3 regions of the Kitasatospora sp. NPDC054795 genome follow, and region 3 is predicted to be linked to each of the others. Evidence: riboswitches for the same ligand, from Rfam matches in the RefSeq annotation. Region 3 holds a riboswitch; each other region holds the start of a gene.
The links. Region 3 has a riboswitch for cobalamin ahead of ACWGJO_RS15445 (FecCD family ABC transporter permease). Riboswitches for the same ligand answer to the same signal wherever they lie in the genome.
Positions count from the first base shown of each region.

Region 1: linked by a shared signal. The riboswitch ahead of ACWGJO_RS32755 (HoxN/HupN/NixA family nickel/cobalt transporter) and the one ahead of ACWGJO_RS15445 (FecCD family ABC transporter permease) in region 3 are both predicted to bind cobalamin.
Region 2: linked by a shared signal. The riboswitch ahead of ACWGJO_RS04595 (cobalamin biosynthesis protein) and the one ahead of ACWGJO_RS15445 (FecCD family ABC transporter permease) in region 3 are both predicted to bind cobalamin.

Region 1 is NZ_JBSHAP010000121.1:18,751-22,968, reverse strand. It holds gene ACWGJO_RS32765 (hypothetical protein) at 1-922, opposite strand, end outside; gene ACWGJO_RS32760 (ArsR/SmtB family transcription factor) at 981-1,364, opposite strand; cobalamin riboswitch at 1,446-1,658, shown strand; gene ACWGJO_RS32755 (HoxN/HupN/NixA family nickel/cobalt transporter) at 1,690-2,805, shown strand; gene ACWGJO_RS32750 (M24 family metallopeptidase) at 3,185-4,218, shown strand, end outside.
Region 2 is NZ_JBSHAP010000008.1:23,755-27,972, reverse strand. It holds gene ACWGJO_RS04605 (putative cobaltochelatase) at 1-622, opposite strand, end outside; gene ACWGJO_RS04600 (cobyric acid synthase) at 759-2,297, opposite strand; gene ACWGJO_RS04595 (cobalamin biosynthesis protein) at 2,294-3,286, opposite strand; cobalamin riboswitch at 3,394-3,525, opposite strand; gene ACWGJO_RS04590 (alpha/beta hydrolase family protein) at 3,872-4,218, shown strand, end outside.
Region 3 is NZ_JBSHAP010000036.1:14,828-19,045, reverse strand. It holds gene ACWGJO_RS15455 (ABC transporter substrate-binding protein) at 1-56, opposite strand, end outside; gene ACWGJO_RS15450 (ABC transporter ATP-binding protein) at 85-909, opposite strand; gene ACWGJO_RS15445 (FecCD family ABC transporter permease) at 915-1,979, opposite strand; cobalamin riboswitch at 2,119-2,257, opposite strand; gene sodN (superoxide dismutase, Ni) at 2,326-2,721, opposite strand; gene sodX (nickel-type superoxide dismutase maturation protease) at 2,995-3,357, shown strand; gene ACWGJO_RS15430 (CGNR zinc finger domain-containing protein) at 3,354-3,941, opposite strand; gene ACWGJO_RS15425 (amino acid ABC transporter ATP-binding protein) at 4,076-4,218, opposite strand, start outside.

The sequences.
Region 1 (4,218 bases), on a different contig from region 3:
CGGCGCCGGTGGCGACGAGCAGGGTGCGGTGGTTCAGGGCGGCGCCGTAGACGGTGACCGAGCCGTGGTCGCCGATCACGCAGTCGGCGGCGACGAGCGCGGCCTGCCAGCCCTGGTGGGGCGGGATCAGGAGCAGGCCCATCCGGCGGGCGTCGTCGAGCAGCGCCTCGGGGTCGTGGCGGCTCCACACGTTGGGGTGCAGGACCACGGCCACCGTGTACTCGTCGGCGGGGAGCCGGCGGACCAGCCGCCGGGGGAGGTCCGGTCGGCGGCCGAACAGGGAGTGCTCGCTCCAGGTGGAGCTGACGACGACGAGCCGTCGGCCTCCGGTGGCACCGAGCGCGGCGCGGTAGCCGTCGCGGGAGCGCCGGCTGCCGAGCATCCGGTCGAAGCAGGGGTCGCCGACCACCCGGGCGACGTCCAGCGCCTCGGGGCAGGAGACCCGCAGCCGGTCCAGCTGCTCGGGGTGGGAGAGGCCGAGGACGTCCACGAACACCCTGCCGCGGTGGGTGAGTTCGTTGCGGGACAGGCCGGCGGCGGTGACCGTGTCGCCGGTGGACTCGGTGACCAGCCGGTTGTAGCCGACGCCGTGCGGGAGGACGACGAGGCGGGCGTCCAGCCGGTGCATGGAGGAGTGGACGGCGCAGGCGACGGCCAGGTCGAAGCGGCGGCTGACGGCGTCCTCCCAGTCCAGCACCGTGAAGCCGGGCAGGCCGTGCAGGTACTCGTCCAGGGCGCGGTCGGCGAAGGCGGAGCCGGGGTTGACGGTGAAGTACCGCTCGATGCCGTCCGGGTTCAGCAGGGTCAGGACGTCCAGGACCCGGGTGGCCGAGGTGAGGGTGCGGGCGACCGCCAGCACGCGGGCCCTGACCGGTCGGGTGTTCCACCGGTCGGCGGGCCAGGCGTGGGGGCGGGACGGCACGTCATGATCGTACTCATCCGCTCCGGCCGCGGCGCGGTTCCGGGGCCGGGCCAGTGGGTCAGCCCGTGGCCGCGGTGGGCTCGTGGTGTTCGCCGGCGACGCACTCGTCGAGGAGGGGGCGCATGGCCTCGTCCACGAGCTGGTAGCGCACCACGCGTCCGTCCCGGTCGCCGGTGACCACGCCGGCCGTGCGGAGCAGCCGCAGGGCCTGGGAGACGGCGGGGTCGCGCATGCCGGTGGCGACCGCGAGGTCGGTGACGGCGAGCGGCCCGGCCCGGTGGAGGGCGAGCAGCAGGGCGAGCCGGCCGGGGTCGGCGAGCAGGGAGAACCGCTCGGCCCAGGACCGGACGTGGGCCGGGTCGCCGATCGCGGCGATGGCCTCGCAGACCCGGTGCCCGTCGATGGTGCGGTGGCCCGCGCGGTCGGCCGGTACGAGATGCATGCGGACATTCTCGCAGGCGGCGGTCTGTGATCCTGGACACCTGCGCAGGTGCGCAACCTTGCACGGGTCGGGCGTGGCCCCTACGGTGTTCCCCGCCGTGGTGCTCGGGAAGACCGGTGACGGACCCTCAGGGGTCCCAGCCCGGAGCGGCCCTCGCCACTGTGATCGGGTCGTTCCTCCGTCCGCGGAGGAACGTCGTCCGTACCCATGGAGCCACTGGGCGCCTCGCGCGCTTGGGAAGGCGGGTACGGGCGTCCCGTCAGCCAGGAGACCGGCCACGGCATCTCACGAGGTTTTCCACGAGGTGCTGGAGCGTGATCCGCAGATGACCCTGCCCGAAACCGTTGCCGCCGGGGCCGAACCGGCCCCCTCCGCGCTGCCCAGCTTCCAGTGGCGGCGCGAGGACACCGTCCGTACCGCCGGGCTGATGGCGGTGATCGTGGCCATGCACGTGGTGGCCTTCGGCACGCTGATCTTCCTGGTCGCACCCGAGAAGTACGCGGTCGGTACCCAGGTCTTCGGGGTGGGCCTGGGTATCACCGCGTACACCCTCGGGATGCGGCACGCCTTCGACGCCGACCACATCGCGGTGATCGACAACACCACCCGCAAGCTGATGGCGGACGGCAAGCGGCCGGTCTCGGTGGGCTTCTGGTTCGCCCTCGGACACTCCTCGATGGTGGTGCTGATGGCCGCCCTGGTGGCGGGCGGCGCGCAGCTGGCGAACACCCTGATGGACGACGAGTCGACCACCCACAAGTGGCTCGGCGTGATCGGGACGACCACTTCCGGCGTGTTCCTCTACCTGATCGGCGCGCTCAACCTGGCGGCGCTGCTCGGCATCCTCAGGGTGTTCCGCTCGATGCGGGCCGGGAAGTTCGACGAGAAGGAGCTGGAGGCGCACCTCGACTCGCGCGGCTTCATGGCCCGGGTGCTGAACCGGGCGACCCGTTCGATCACCCGGCCCGGGCAGATGTTCCCGGTGGGCATGGTGCTGGGCCTGGGCTTCGACACCGCGACCGAGGTCACCCTGATGGTGATGGCCGGCTCGGGCGCCGCCTCCGGGCTGCCCTGGTACGCGATCGTCTGCCTGCCGCTGCTGTTCGCGGCCGGGATGAGCCTGTTCGACACCCTGGACGGGACGTTCATGAACTTCGCGTACCAGTGGGCCTTCGCCAACCCGGTGCGGAAGGTGTACTACAACCTGACCATCACCGGTCTGTCGATCGCGGTGGCCTTCGTCATCGGCACCATCGAGCTGGTCGGGGTGCTGCACGAGAAGCTCGATCTGACCGACCCGGTCACCGGCTTCATCGCCGACATCTCACTGGACAACGTCGGCTACGCCATCGCCGGGCTGTTCGTGGTCGTCTGGGCGATCGCGATCGGGTACTGGAAACTCGCCGGGGTCGAGAAGCGCTGGACGCCCGAGGGCTCCTGAGCCACCCGGCCGCGAGCAGCGGCCTGCCCGCGCACGCCGGAACGGCGCCTCCCCGCGGTGGGGAGGCGCCGTTCGCGTTCCGGGGGCCGGGTGCGCCCCGGGTCGGCGCTCCTCGCGGAGGTCGACGTGCCGGCCGGCGACCGGGTCGTACTCGCACAGGACCGGCAGTGACAGTTTTGTGACGGAACGTAGCGACCGGTAGGGGATCCGAGGGGCCGGCGGGGGCGCGGGGCCCCTCGGCGGCACGCTGCGTGGGGGTGGGGCGCGGGTCCGAGGGGGACGGTGCCGCGGTCGCGCAGGGGGGCGCGCAAGGGGTATTGGGGGTTCTGCCGGGGGTGCTCGGCGGGCGCTTCGGGCCGGGGGTTCGTAGGCTCGACGCATGGCGGATGCGTACGCGGGGCGGCGGGAGCGGGTGAGGGAGCACTGCAGTGCGGCCGGGGCCGATGCGGCGCTGATCACCCGCGCGGCGAACGTGCGGTACCTGACGGGCTGCGCGCCCTGCGGGGCGAGCCTGCTGCTGACCAGGGAGCGGGCGCTGCTCGCGCTGCCGGACGACCTGCCGCCGGACGACACCGGGGAGCACCTGATGGCCCCGGACGTCACCCGGCTTCCGGTGGCGGCCGGGTCGGACTCCGCGCTGGCCGTCGCGGCCGTCGCCGCGCGGTCCGGGGTGTCGGGACTGGCGGTGGAGGAGCACGACCTGACCGTCACCCGGCACCGGGCGGTGGGCGGCCTGACCGAGGGGGCCCGGCTGGTGGACCTCGGCCAGACGGTCGAGCGGCTGCGGGTGGTCAAGGACGAGCACGAGATCGCCGACCTGCGGATCGCCGCCGAGATCGCCGACCAGGCGCTGGGCGAGCTGCTGGAGTCGATCCTGGTCGGCCGCACCGAGCGGCACCTGGCGATGGAGCTGGAGCGCCGGATGATCGACCACGGCGCCGACCGGGCCGCCTTCCCGGTCTCGGTCGGCACCGGCAGCCACTCCGGCCAGGCCGCCCACCAGCCCACCGACCGCCGGGTGGAGGAGGGGGACTTCCTGACCGTGGTGATGGGCGCCCAGTACCGCGGCTACGGCGTCTCCACCGCCCGCACCTTCGTGATCGGCGCGGCCCCCGCGCCCTGGCAGGTGGAGCTGCACCGGCTGGTCTTCCGGGCCCAGCGGGCCGGGCGGGAGGCGCTCGGACCGGGCGTGGAGCAGTGCGTGCCCGACCGGGCCGCCCGGCAGGTCCTGGAGGCGGCCGGCCACACCGAGGCCTCCCCGCACCCGGTGGGCCACGGCGTCGGGCTGGAGATCCGGGAGGCGCCGCGCCTCGGTCCGTCGGACATGGGTAAACTGGACAGCCGCGTGCCGGTCACCGTCGGCCCGGGGGTCCACCTCCCGGGCAGGGGCGGCGTCCGGATCGAGGACACGCT
Region 2 (4,218 bases), on a different contig from region 3:
GATCCCGGGTGGCGGCGATCTCGACGGTCAGGCCGAACCGGTCGAGCAGCTGCGGCCGCAGCTCGCCCTCCTCCGGGTTCATCGTGCCCACCAGCAGGAACCGGGCCGCGTGGCGCACCGACACGCCCTCGCGCTCGACGTAGGAGCGGCCCATCGCGGCGGCGTCCAGCAGCAGGTCCACCACGTGGTCCTGGAGCAGGTTCACCTCGTCGATGTAGAGCACGCCGCGGTGCGCCCTGGCGAGCAGCCCGGGCTCGTACGCCTTGACGCCCTCGGCCAGCGCCCGCTCCAGGTCGAGCGAGCCGACGATCCGGTCCTCGGCCACGCCGACCGGCAACTCGACCAGCTGGGCCGGCCGTTCGGAAGCGGGCGGGGAGACGTGCGGCCCGTCCGGGCACTGCGGGTCGGGCGCGGCCGGGTCGCAGGCGAAGCGGCAGTCGTCCACGGTGGCGATGGACGGCAGCAGGCCGGCCAGCGCGCGCACCATGGTCGACTTCGCGGTGCCCTTCTCACCGCGCACCAGCACGCCGCCCACGGCCGGGGAGACCGCGTTCAGCAACAGCCCGAGCCGCAGGTCGGCCATGCCGACGATCGCGGTGAACGGATAGCGGACGTCACTCATGCCGTACCCCACTCCTGTCGTGCCCGGTCCCGCGGCACTGTCCGGTCCTGTGATCCTGCCCGGCTCGGTGATCCTGCCCGGTTGCGTGATCCTGCCTGGCCCTGCTGCCGTACCCGGCACTGCCGCCGTACCCGGCTCATGCGTCACTCCCAGGGGCCCCGGGCGGGACGAACGGCAGCGATCCGGCCGCCGGCACCCCGCCCTCGATCAGCTTCCACAGCGCGTCGGTGTCGGCGTGCTCCTCGATCAGGTCGCCCAGCCGGTCCAGCCGGGCCTCGCGCGCCGCGGCGAAGGAGGTGTCCGGGGCCGGGACGAACGCCCGGCCCGACAACGCGGCGACCTCGCGCAGGAGTTCGCGGCGGAACCCGTCGTTCTCCAGCGCGCCGTGCCAGGTCGTGCCCCAGACCGGGCCCACCCGGCAGCCGTCCAGACCCCGCCCCCGGCCGTCGGAGACGAACGTGTCCCCGCCCTCGACGGTGACCACCCCGTGGTGGATCTCGTAGCCCTCCACCCGCTGCCCGAACGCCTCGCCGACCGGCCGCGCCAGCACCTTCTCGGCGCCGAACCGCACCTGGGTCGGCAGCAGGCCGAGGCCCTCGACGGCCCCCGCCTTCGACTCGACCTCGTCCACGATCGAGCGCGCCAGCATCTGATAGCCGCCGCAGACCCCGAGGACCGGCAGCCCGGCCGCCGCCCGCGCCCGCAGCGCCGGCTCCAGACCGCGCTCGCGCAGCCAGGCGAGGTCGGCGACGGTGGCCCGGGTCCCGGGCAGCACCACCAGGTCGGCGTCGGCCAGCTCCTCCGGGCGGGTCGCCCAGCGCACCAGCACGCCCGGCTCCTGCGCGAGCGCGTCCATGTCGGTGAAGTTGGACAGCCGCGGGAAGCGCACCACGGCCACCCGCAGCACGTCCGCGCCGTACGGCCCGGGCCCGTCCGCCCGGTCCACCACCGTCGACAGGTCCAGCGAGTCCTCGGCGTCCAGCCAGAGCCCGGGCAGCATCGGCAGCGTGCCCAGCACCGGACGGCCGGTCAGCCCGTGCAACATTTCCAGCCCGGGTGCGAGCAGCCGCGCGTCACCGCGGAACTTGTTGACGAACCAGCCGGCCACGTGCCGCTGGTCCTCCGCCGACAGCAGCGCCAGCGTCCCGTACATCGCCGCGAAGACCCCGCCGCGGTCGATGTCCCCGACCACCACCACCGGCAGGGCGGCGGCCGTCGCCAGGCCCATGTTGGCGATGTCGCGGTCGCGCAGGTTGATCTCGGCGGGCGAGCCCGCGCCCTCGCAGACCACCACGTCGTAGCGGTCGCGCAGGTCCGCCAGGCACTCCAGGGCGCGCTTCAGCAGGACGGGCTTGCGCTCGCGGTAGTCCAGCGCGCCCACCTCCGCCACCGGCCTGCCGAGCAGCACCACCTGGCTGCGGCCGTCCGCGCCCGGCTTGAGCAGCACCGGGTTCATCGCCGCCTCCGGCTCCACCCGGGCGGCCTGGGCCTGCATCGCCTGGGCACGGCCGATCTCGGCACCGTCGGCGGTGACGAAGGAGTTGAGCGACATGTTCTGCGCCTTGAACGGCGCGACCCGCACGCCCTGGCGGACGAGCCAACGGCAGATCCCGGCCGTCACCACGCTCTTGCCCGCGTCCGAGGTCGTCCCCGCGACCAGCAGCGCCTTGCTCATGCCCGTCCCCTCTTCCTCAGCAGCATCCGCAGCAGGACGTGCCCCGCGACCGTCGTACCCAGCGCCAGTGCGCCCACCCGCCGGGAGAGCGCACAGGCGCGCTCGATGTCGTCCACCGTCACCGGCCGCAGCTCCGCACCCAGTACGGGCCGGTGCTCCACCCGCTCGCCGTACCGCAGCGCCCCGCCCAGCCGTACGCCCACCGCGCCGGCGAACGCCGCCTCGGCCTGGCCCGCGTTCGGGCTCGGGTGCGCGGAGCCGTCGCGCCGCCAGACCCGCCAGGCCGTACGGGGCTCGGGCGCGGCGGCCACCGTCAGCAGCGCCGTCAGCCGGGCGCCCGGCCAGCCCGCCAGGTCGTCCAGCCGGGCCGAGGCCCAGCCGAACCGGGCGTAGCGCGGCGAGCGGTGGCCCACCATCGCGTCCAGGGTGTTCACGGCGCGGAAGGCCAGCAGGCCGGGCGTGCCGGCCAGGGCGCCCCAGGTCAGCGCGTTCACCACGGCGTCGGCGGTGTTCTCGGCCACCGACTCGACCACCGCCCGGGCGATCTGCTGCCCGTCCAGCGCGCTCGGGTCCCGCCCGCACAGGTGCGGCAGCCGTTCCCGGGCGGCCGCGAGGTCGCCCGCGGCCAGCGAGCGGCCGATGGTGCGCGCCTCCCGGGTCAGCGAGGTGCCGCCGAGCACTGTCCAGGTCGCGGCCGCCGCCAGCACCGCCCGGCCCAGCGGACGCCGGCCCACCGTACGGTCCAGGGCGAGCGCGCCCGCCGCGACCGCGCCCACGCACAGCGCCGTGTACCCGGCCCCCGCGCCGCGGTCGTCGCGCCACAGCCGACGCTCCAGCCGGGTCGCGGCGCTGCCGAAGACAGCCACCGGATGGCCCCGGCGGGGGTCGGCGAAGCGGGCGTCGGCGACATGGCCCGCGACGGCGCCGAGCGCGAACGCGGCGGCGCGGGCCAGCGGGCGCGGCGAGGAGGAGGGCCCGAGCGGGGTCATCGGGGGCACGGCGGAAGGCAGCTCGGAGTCCGGTGGGGTGGGGCAGCCTGCATCGCGTGCGTGTCCTCACTCAGGGTCCGCGCCCTGGATCGACGTGACGGGGGCGAGAGTCTCCTGGCTTCCGGGTCGAACGCACCCCCGGAGCCTTCCAGCGGCCGTCGACGGCCGCCGTGGCGATGTTCCGAGCGTGCTCCCCGGTGACAGTGGCGGGACCGCGCCGGAATTCCACCGGCTTCCTCTCCATGCCTCCGTTTGGCCCCAGGATCCCATCACGGGCCCGAACCGGGAGTCAACCGAGGTCACAGAGGGGTTGGTCACACGCGGACGCCGCCGACGCGCCGGGGGATCGCCCGGCGCGGGGCCGCCCTCCACCGGGAACACCACGTCCCCTCCCACCGGGGCGCCGCCGGCTCCGCCGCCGCCCCGCCCCACCACCCTCATTGCCCGCCTCCGACACCTCCTCAGCGCCGCCTGGCCGCCGCCCGGGTGACCCGGACGGCCCAGCCCGGTGGCCGGGCGGACGGAGCGCCGGTGAACTGGTGCCCGAACACCGTCCGGTCCGTGAGCAACAGAGCGGGGAGCGAAATGCGTTGGGGAACCGCCGCCGTCGTGGCGGCCGCCGCGGTCGGGGCCGCCGTGCTGGTGATCGGCCGTCGGGCCTCCGACCGGACGGTCCGTCCGGTGGCCGCCGTCCCGGAGTCCGGGCCGGTCCTGGTCCGCGGCCTCTCCCCCGGCCGGGTCACCTTCACCCGCGGCCCCGAGAGCCTGCGCCCCGGCCGCTGGGCGGTCGAGTGGGCGGACGGCGGGCACGCGGTCGTCGAGGAGGTCCTGCACAGCGACGAGCGGGGCGTCACCCGCCCGCTGCTCCGCGCCGACCGGGGCACGCTCACCCCCGGCACCGAGGTCCGCTTCACTCCCCGGGTCCACCTCGG
Region 3 (4,218 bases):
CAGGCGGTGAGTCCGAGGACGAGCAGGGCGACGGTGGCAACGGCCTTGGTGCGCAAGGTGGTTCCTCTGGGCAGACGGGACGGGTCAGGAGGAGGGGGCGAGCCGGTCGAACAGCAGCTGGAGGGCGCCGGTCTCCGGGTGCCGCACCGGGGTGGCGCGGACGCCGAACACCTCGGCCAGCAGGGCGGGGCGGAGCACCTCGTGGGGCGGGCCGGAGGCGACGATCCGCCCGGCCCGCAGCACGTAGACCAGGTCGCAGTGGCCGGCCGCCAGGTTGAGGTCGTGCAGCGCGGTGAGCACCGTCGGGCCGGCCTCGCGGGCGAGCGCCAGCACCTCCAACTGGTGGGCGATGTCGAGGTGGTTGGTGGGTTCGTCCAGCACCAGCAGGCGCGGTTCCTGGACCAGCGCGCGGGCGAACAGCACCCGCTGCTTCTCGCCCCCGGACAGGCTCAGGAAGCCGCGCTCGGCGAGGTGTCCGGCCCGGACCTTGCGCAGCGCCCCGGCGCAGCGCTCCGCGTCCCCGTCGGCCGGGGAGCCGAAGCCGCGGCGGTGCGGCAGCCGGCCCATGGCGACCACCTCGGCGACGGTGAAGTCGAACTCGGCGGAGTGCTCCTGGGTCAGCGCGGCCACCCGGCGGGCCGTGTCGCGGGCGCTCAGGGCGTGCAGGTCGTCGCCGGCCAGCCGGACCACGCCGCCGGCCGGCTTCAGCACCCGGTAAACGCAGCGCAGCAGGGTCGACTTGCCGCTGCCGTTCGGGCCGACCAGCCCGACCACCTGCCCGGCGGCGGCCGCCAGGTTCACCTCGTGGACCAGCCGGGTGCCGGCCAGCTCCACCGAGACGGCGTCGACGGCGAGGTCCTGGGCCCGCGCCGGGGCGGTCGGGTCGGCCGGGTCGGTCGCCGTGGTCACGTCGGTCACCGGGTTCCTCCGAGGGCCTGGCCGCGGCGGCGCATCATCAGCAGGAAGGCGGGTACGCCGAGCACCGCGGTGAACACCCCGACGGGCAGTTCGGCGGGTGCCAGCAGGGTGCGCGAGGCGATGTCCACCCAGACCAGCAGCAGCGCCCCGGCGAGCGGCGCGATCACCAGCACCCGGCGGTGCCCGGCGCCGACCAGCATCCGCGCCAGGTGCGGCATCAGCAGCCCGACGAAGCCGATCGCCCCGCTGACCGCGACCACGGTGCCGGTGACGGCGGCCGTCACCACGAACAGCTCGCGGCGCAGCCGGTCCGGGTCCACGCCGAGCGAGGCGGAGGTCTCGTCGCCCATGGCGAGCGCGTCCAGCCGCCCGGCGGCGCAGGCCAGGTACGCGAGGCCGGCCACCACCGTGACGGCGGCGATCGGCACCTTGCCCCAGGTGGCGCCGCCGAGGCTGCCGAGCAGCCACATCATGGCGTCCCGGGCGGCCTCGCCGCGGTCGGCGGCGAAGACCATCAGGGTGGTGGCGGCGGAGAAGCCGTAGGACAGCGCGGTGCCGGTGAGCACCAGGCGCAGCGGGGTGAGTCCGTACGCGGTGCGGGCGGCGAGGTAGACGAGCGTCATGGCGGCCAGCGCGGAGCCGAAGGCGGAGGCGGAGATCGCCCACACCCCGAGCGAGGCGAAGGCGCCGAAGAGCAGGACGGCGTTGGCGCCGACGGCCGCGCCGGAGGAGATGCCGAGTACGAAGGGGTCGGCCAGCGCGTTGCGCACCAGGGCCTGGACGGCGACCCCGCAGGCGGCGAGTCCGGCGCCGACGACGGCGGCCAGCACGGTGCGCGGCAGCCGGATCTCCCAGACGATCGCGTACGCGGCCGCCTCGCCCGCGTCCAGCCGTCCGCCCGTCAGCCCGGCGCCCAGCAGCCGCAGCACCCGGGGCAGGCCGAGTCCGGAGGAGCCGAGGGCGACCCCGCAGAGCAGCGACAGCAGCAGGGCGGCGACGAGGCCGGCGGCGAGCGGGACGACGGGTATTCGACGGGTGGGCGGGCCGACTGCACGGTCCACGACTGCACGGTCCACGGGTGCGCCTTGCCTCGGGCCGCGGGTGCGCCGGGGCGGGCGCCGGCCGAAGGCGTGCCGCGGCGCCGTTCCCCTCGCAGTCCGCGGCGAGTTGTCGGGAGTTCAGCGGCCGGGGGCGATCGGGCTGGCGCGGGCCGTACGGGCTGGTACGGGCCGTGCTCACCGTTGCGGGTCAGCGCCGGATTCACACCGGACTTCCCCCTCGGACGCCCTGGCAGCATAACAGCCACTCAGGGCAGGCAACCCTTACCGGCCCTGGGTGGGCCGGGAACGCGCGACCGCCCCCGTCCGGCGGTACGGACGGGGGCGGTCGGGTGGCGACGTGTCAGGCTCAGGCCTGCTTGGTCTCCCAGAAGATCTTGTCGACCTCGGCGATCAGGTCCAGCAGGGCCTGGCCGGTGGCCGGGTCGGTGGACGCCTTGGCGGCCGAGGCGGCCTTCAGGGTGTCGTTGATCAGCTGGTGCAGCTGCGGGTACTTCTCGAAGTGCGGGGCCTTGAAGTAGTCGCTCCACAGCACCGAGATGTGGTGCTTGACGGCCTCGGCGCGCTGCTCCTTGATGATGATGGCGCGGGCGCGGAAGTGCGGGTCCTCGTTGGCCTGGTACTTCTCCTGGGTGGCCTTGACCGACTCGGCCTCCAGCTTGGCCTGAGCCGGGTCGTACACGCCGCAGGGCAGGTCGCAGTGGGCGTGGGCGGTGGCGCGAGGTGCAAACAGACGAGAGAACATGGGAGTCCTTCCTTAGATCGTCTTCCCGCGCCCGAGATTACCCTTCCGGCCTCGCCGTTTCGCGATCGGGCGGCGGGCCTAGGGCAAAAGACGGACCAGGAACCGGGGTAATCCGGACATCGGACCGGTGACGGTCCGTACGGCAGACTGGGGGCGGGCGGAGCAGGAGGAGGAGTCGTGGCGCGGAGCACGCGACCGCAGGGCGCCGGGGCCGGGGGGCCGGACCGGGGCGGCGCGCTGCCGTTCGGACTGGTCGACGTGGCGGGGCCGTCGATGGTCCCGACCCTGCGCGAGGGCGACCAGCTGCTGGTCCGCTACGGCGCGCCGATCCGGCCGGGCGCGGTGGTGGTCTTCCGGCACCCCTTCCAGCAGGACCTGCTGGTGGTGAAGCGGGCCGCCGAGCGCCGGGCCGCGGGCTGGTGGCTGCTCTCCGACAACCGCCCGGTGGACAGCGACAGCCGCAGCTACGGCGCCGTGCCGGACGAGCTGGTGCTCGGCCGGGTGCTGCTGCGGCTGCGCCCGAGCCCGGTCTGGCTGGCGCCGGGGCGCCGGCTGGAGCGGCTGCTGCTCAACCCGCGGCTGGCCCGGGTGCCGGGCCTCGCCCGCCGGCTCGGCGCCTGGGTGGAGGACGTCTAGGTCCTGTCCCGGGCCGCCGCCTCCGCCTCCTGGCGCTTGCGGGCCCGGTAGGCGGCCACGTTGGCGCGGGTCGCGCAGCGGTCCGAGCAGTAGCGGCGGGAGCGGTTGGTCGAGGTGTCCAGGTAGGCGTTGCGGCAGGGCGCGGCCTGGCAGATGCCGAGCCGGTCGGCGCCCAGCTCGGTCAGGTGGACGGCCAGGCCCATGCAGGCGACCGCGGTGAAGTGCGCGGTGGCGGTGGGGGAGTTGTCGGCCAGGTGCAGGTGCCAGCGCGGTCGTCCGGCGTCGTCCAGGTAGTCGTGCCCGGAGACCAGCGGGCTGACCGGGTACTCCATCAGCAGGCTGTTCAGCAGGTCGACGCCGCGGATCTCGTCCCCCTCCGCGGCGGCCTCGAAGACCCCGCGCAGCCGGGTCCGCACCGCCCGCAGCCGGGGCAGGTCGGACTCGTCGGCGAGCGCGGCGGCCCGCGCGGAGTCGGAGAACAGGCCGCGCACGGCCTCCACGGAGGTCAGCGTGTCGGTGCCGCGCTCGGGCTCCTCGGTGTTCACCAGCCGAACGGCGAGATCGGCGTAGGCGGCGAGCTCCACAGGGGTCCTTCCAGGTTCGGTAACGGGCTGACTGCCTCCAGCCTATTACCTGGGCGGAGCTCCGGCCTCTTTTCCCTGGCGGGAGGGCGTCGGCACCCGGCAGGAGCGGCCTGCCGGGCGCCGACGGTACGGGCTCAGAGCACCTTGGACAGGAAGGCCCTGGTGCGCTCGTGCTGGGGGTTGGTGAGTACCTCGCGGGGGTTGCCGGACTCGACCACCACACCGCCGTCCATGAACACCAGCGCGTCGCCGACCTCGCGGGCGAAGCCCATCTCGT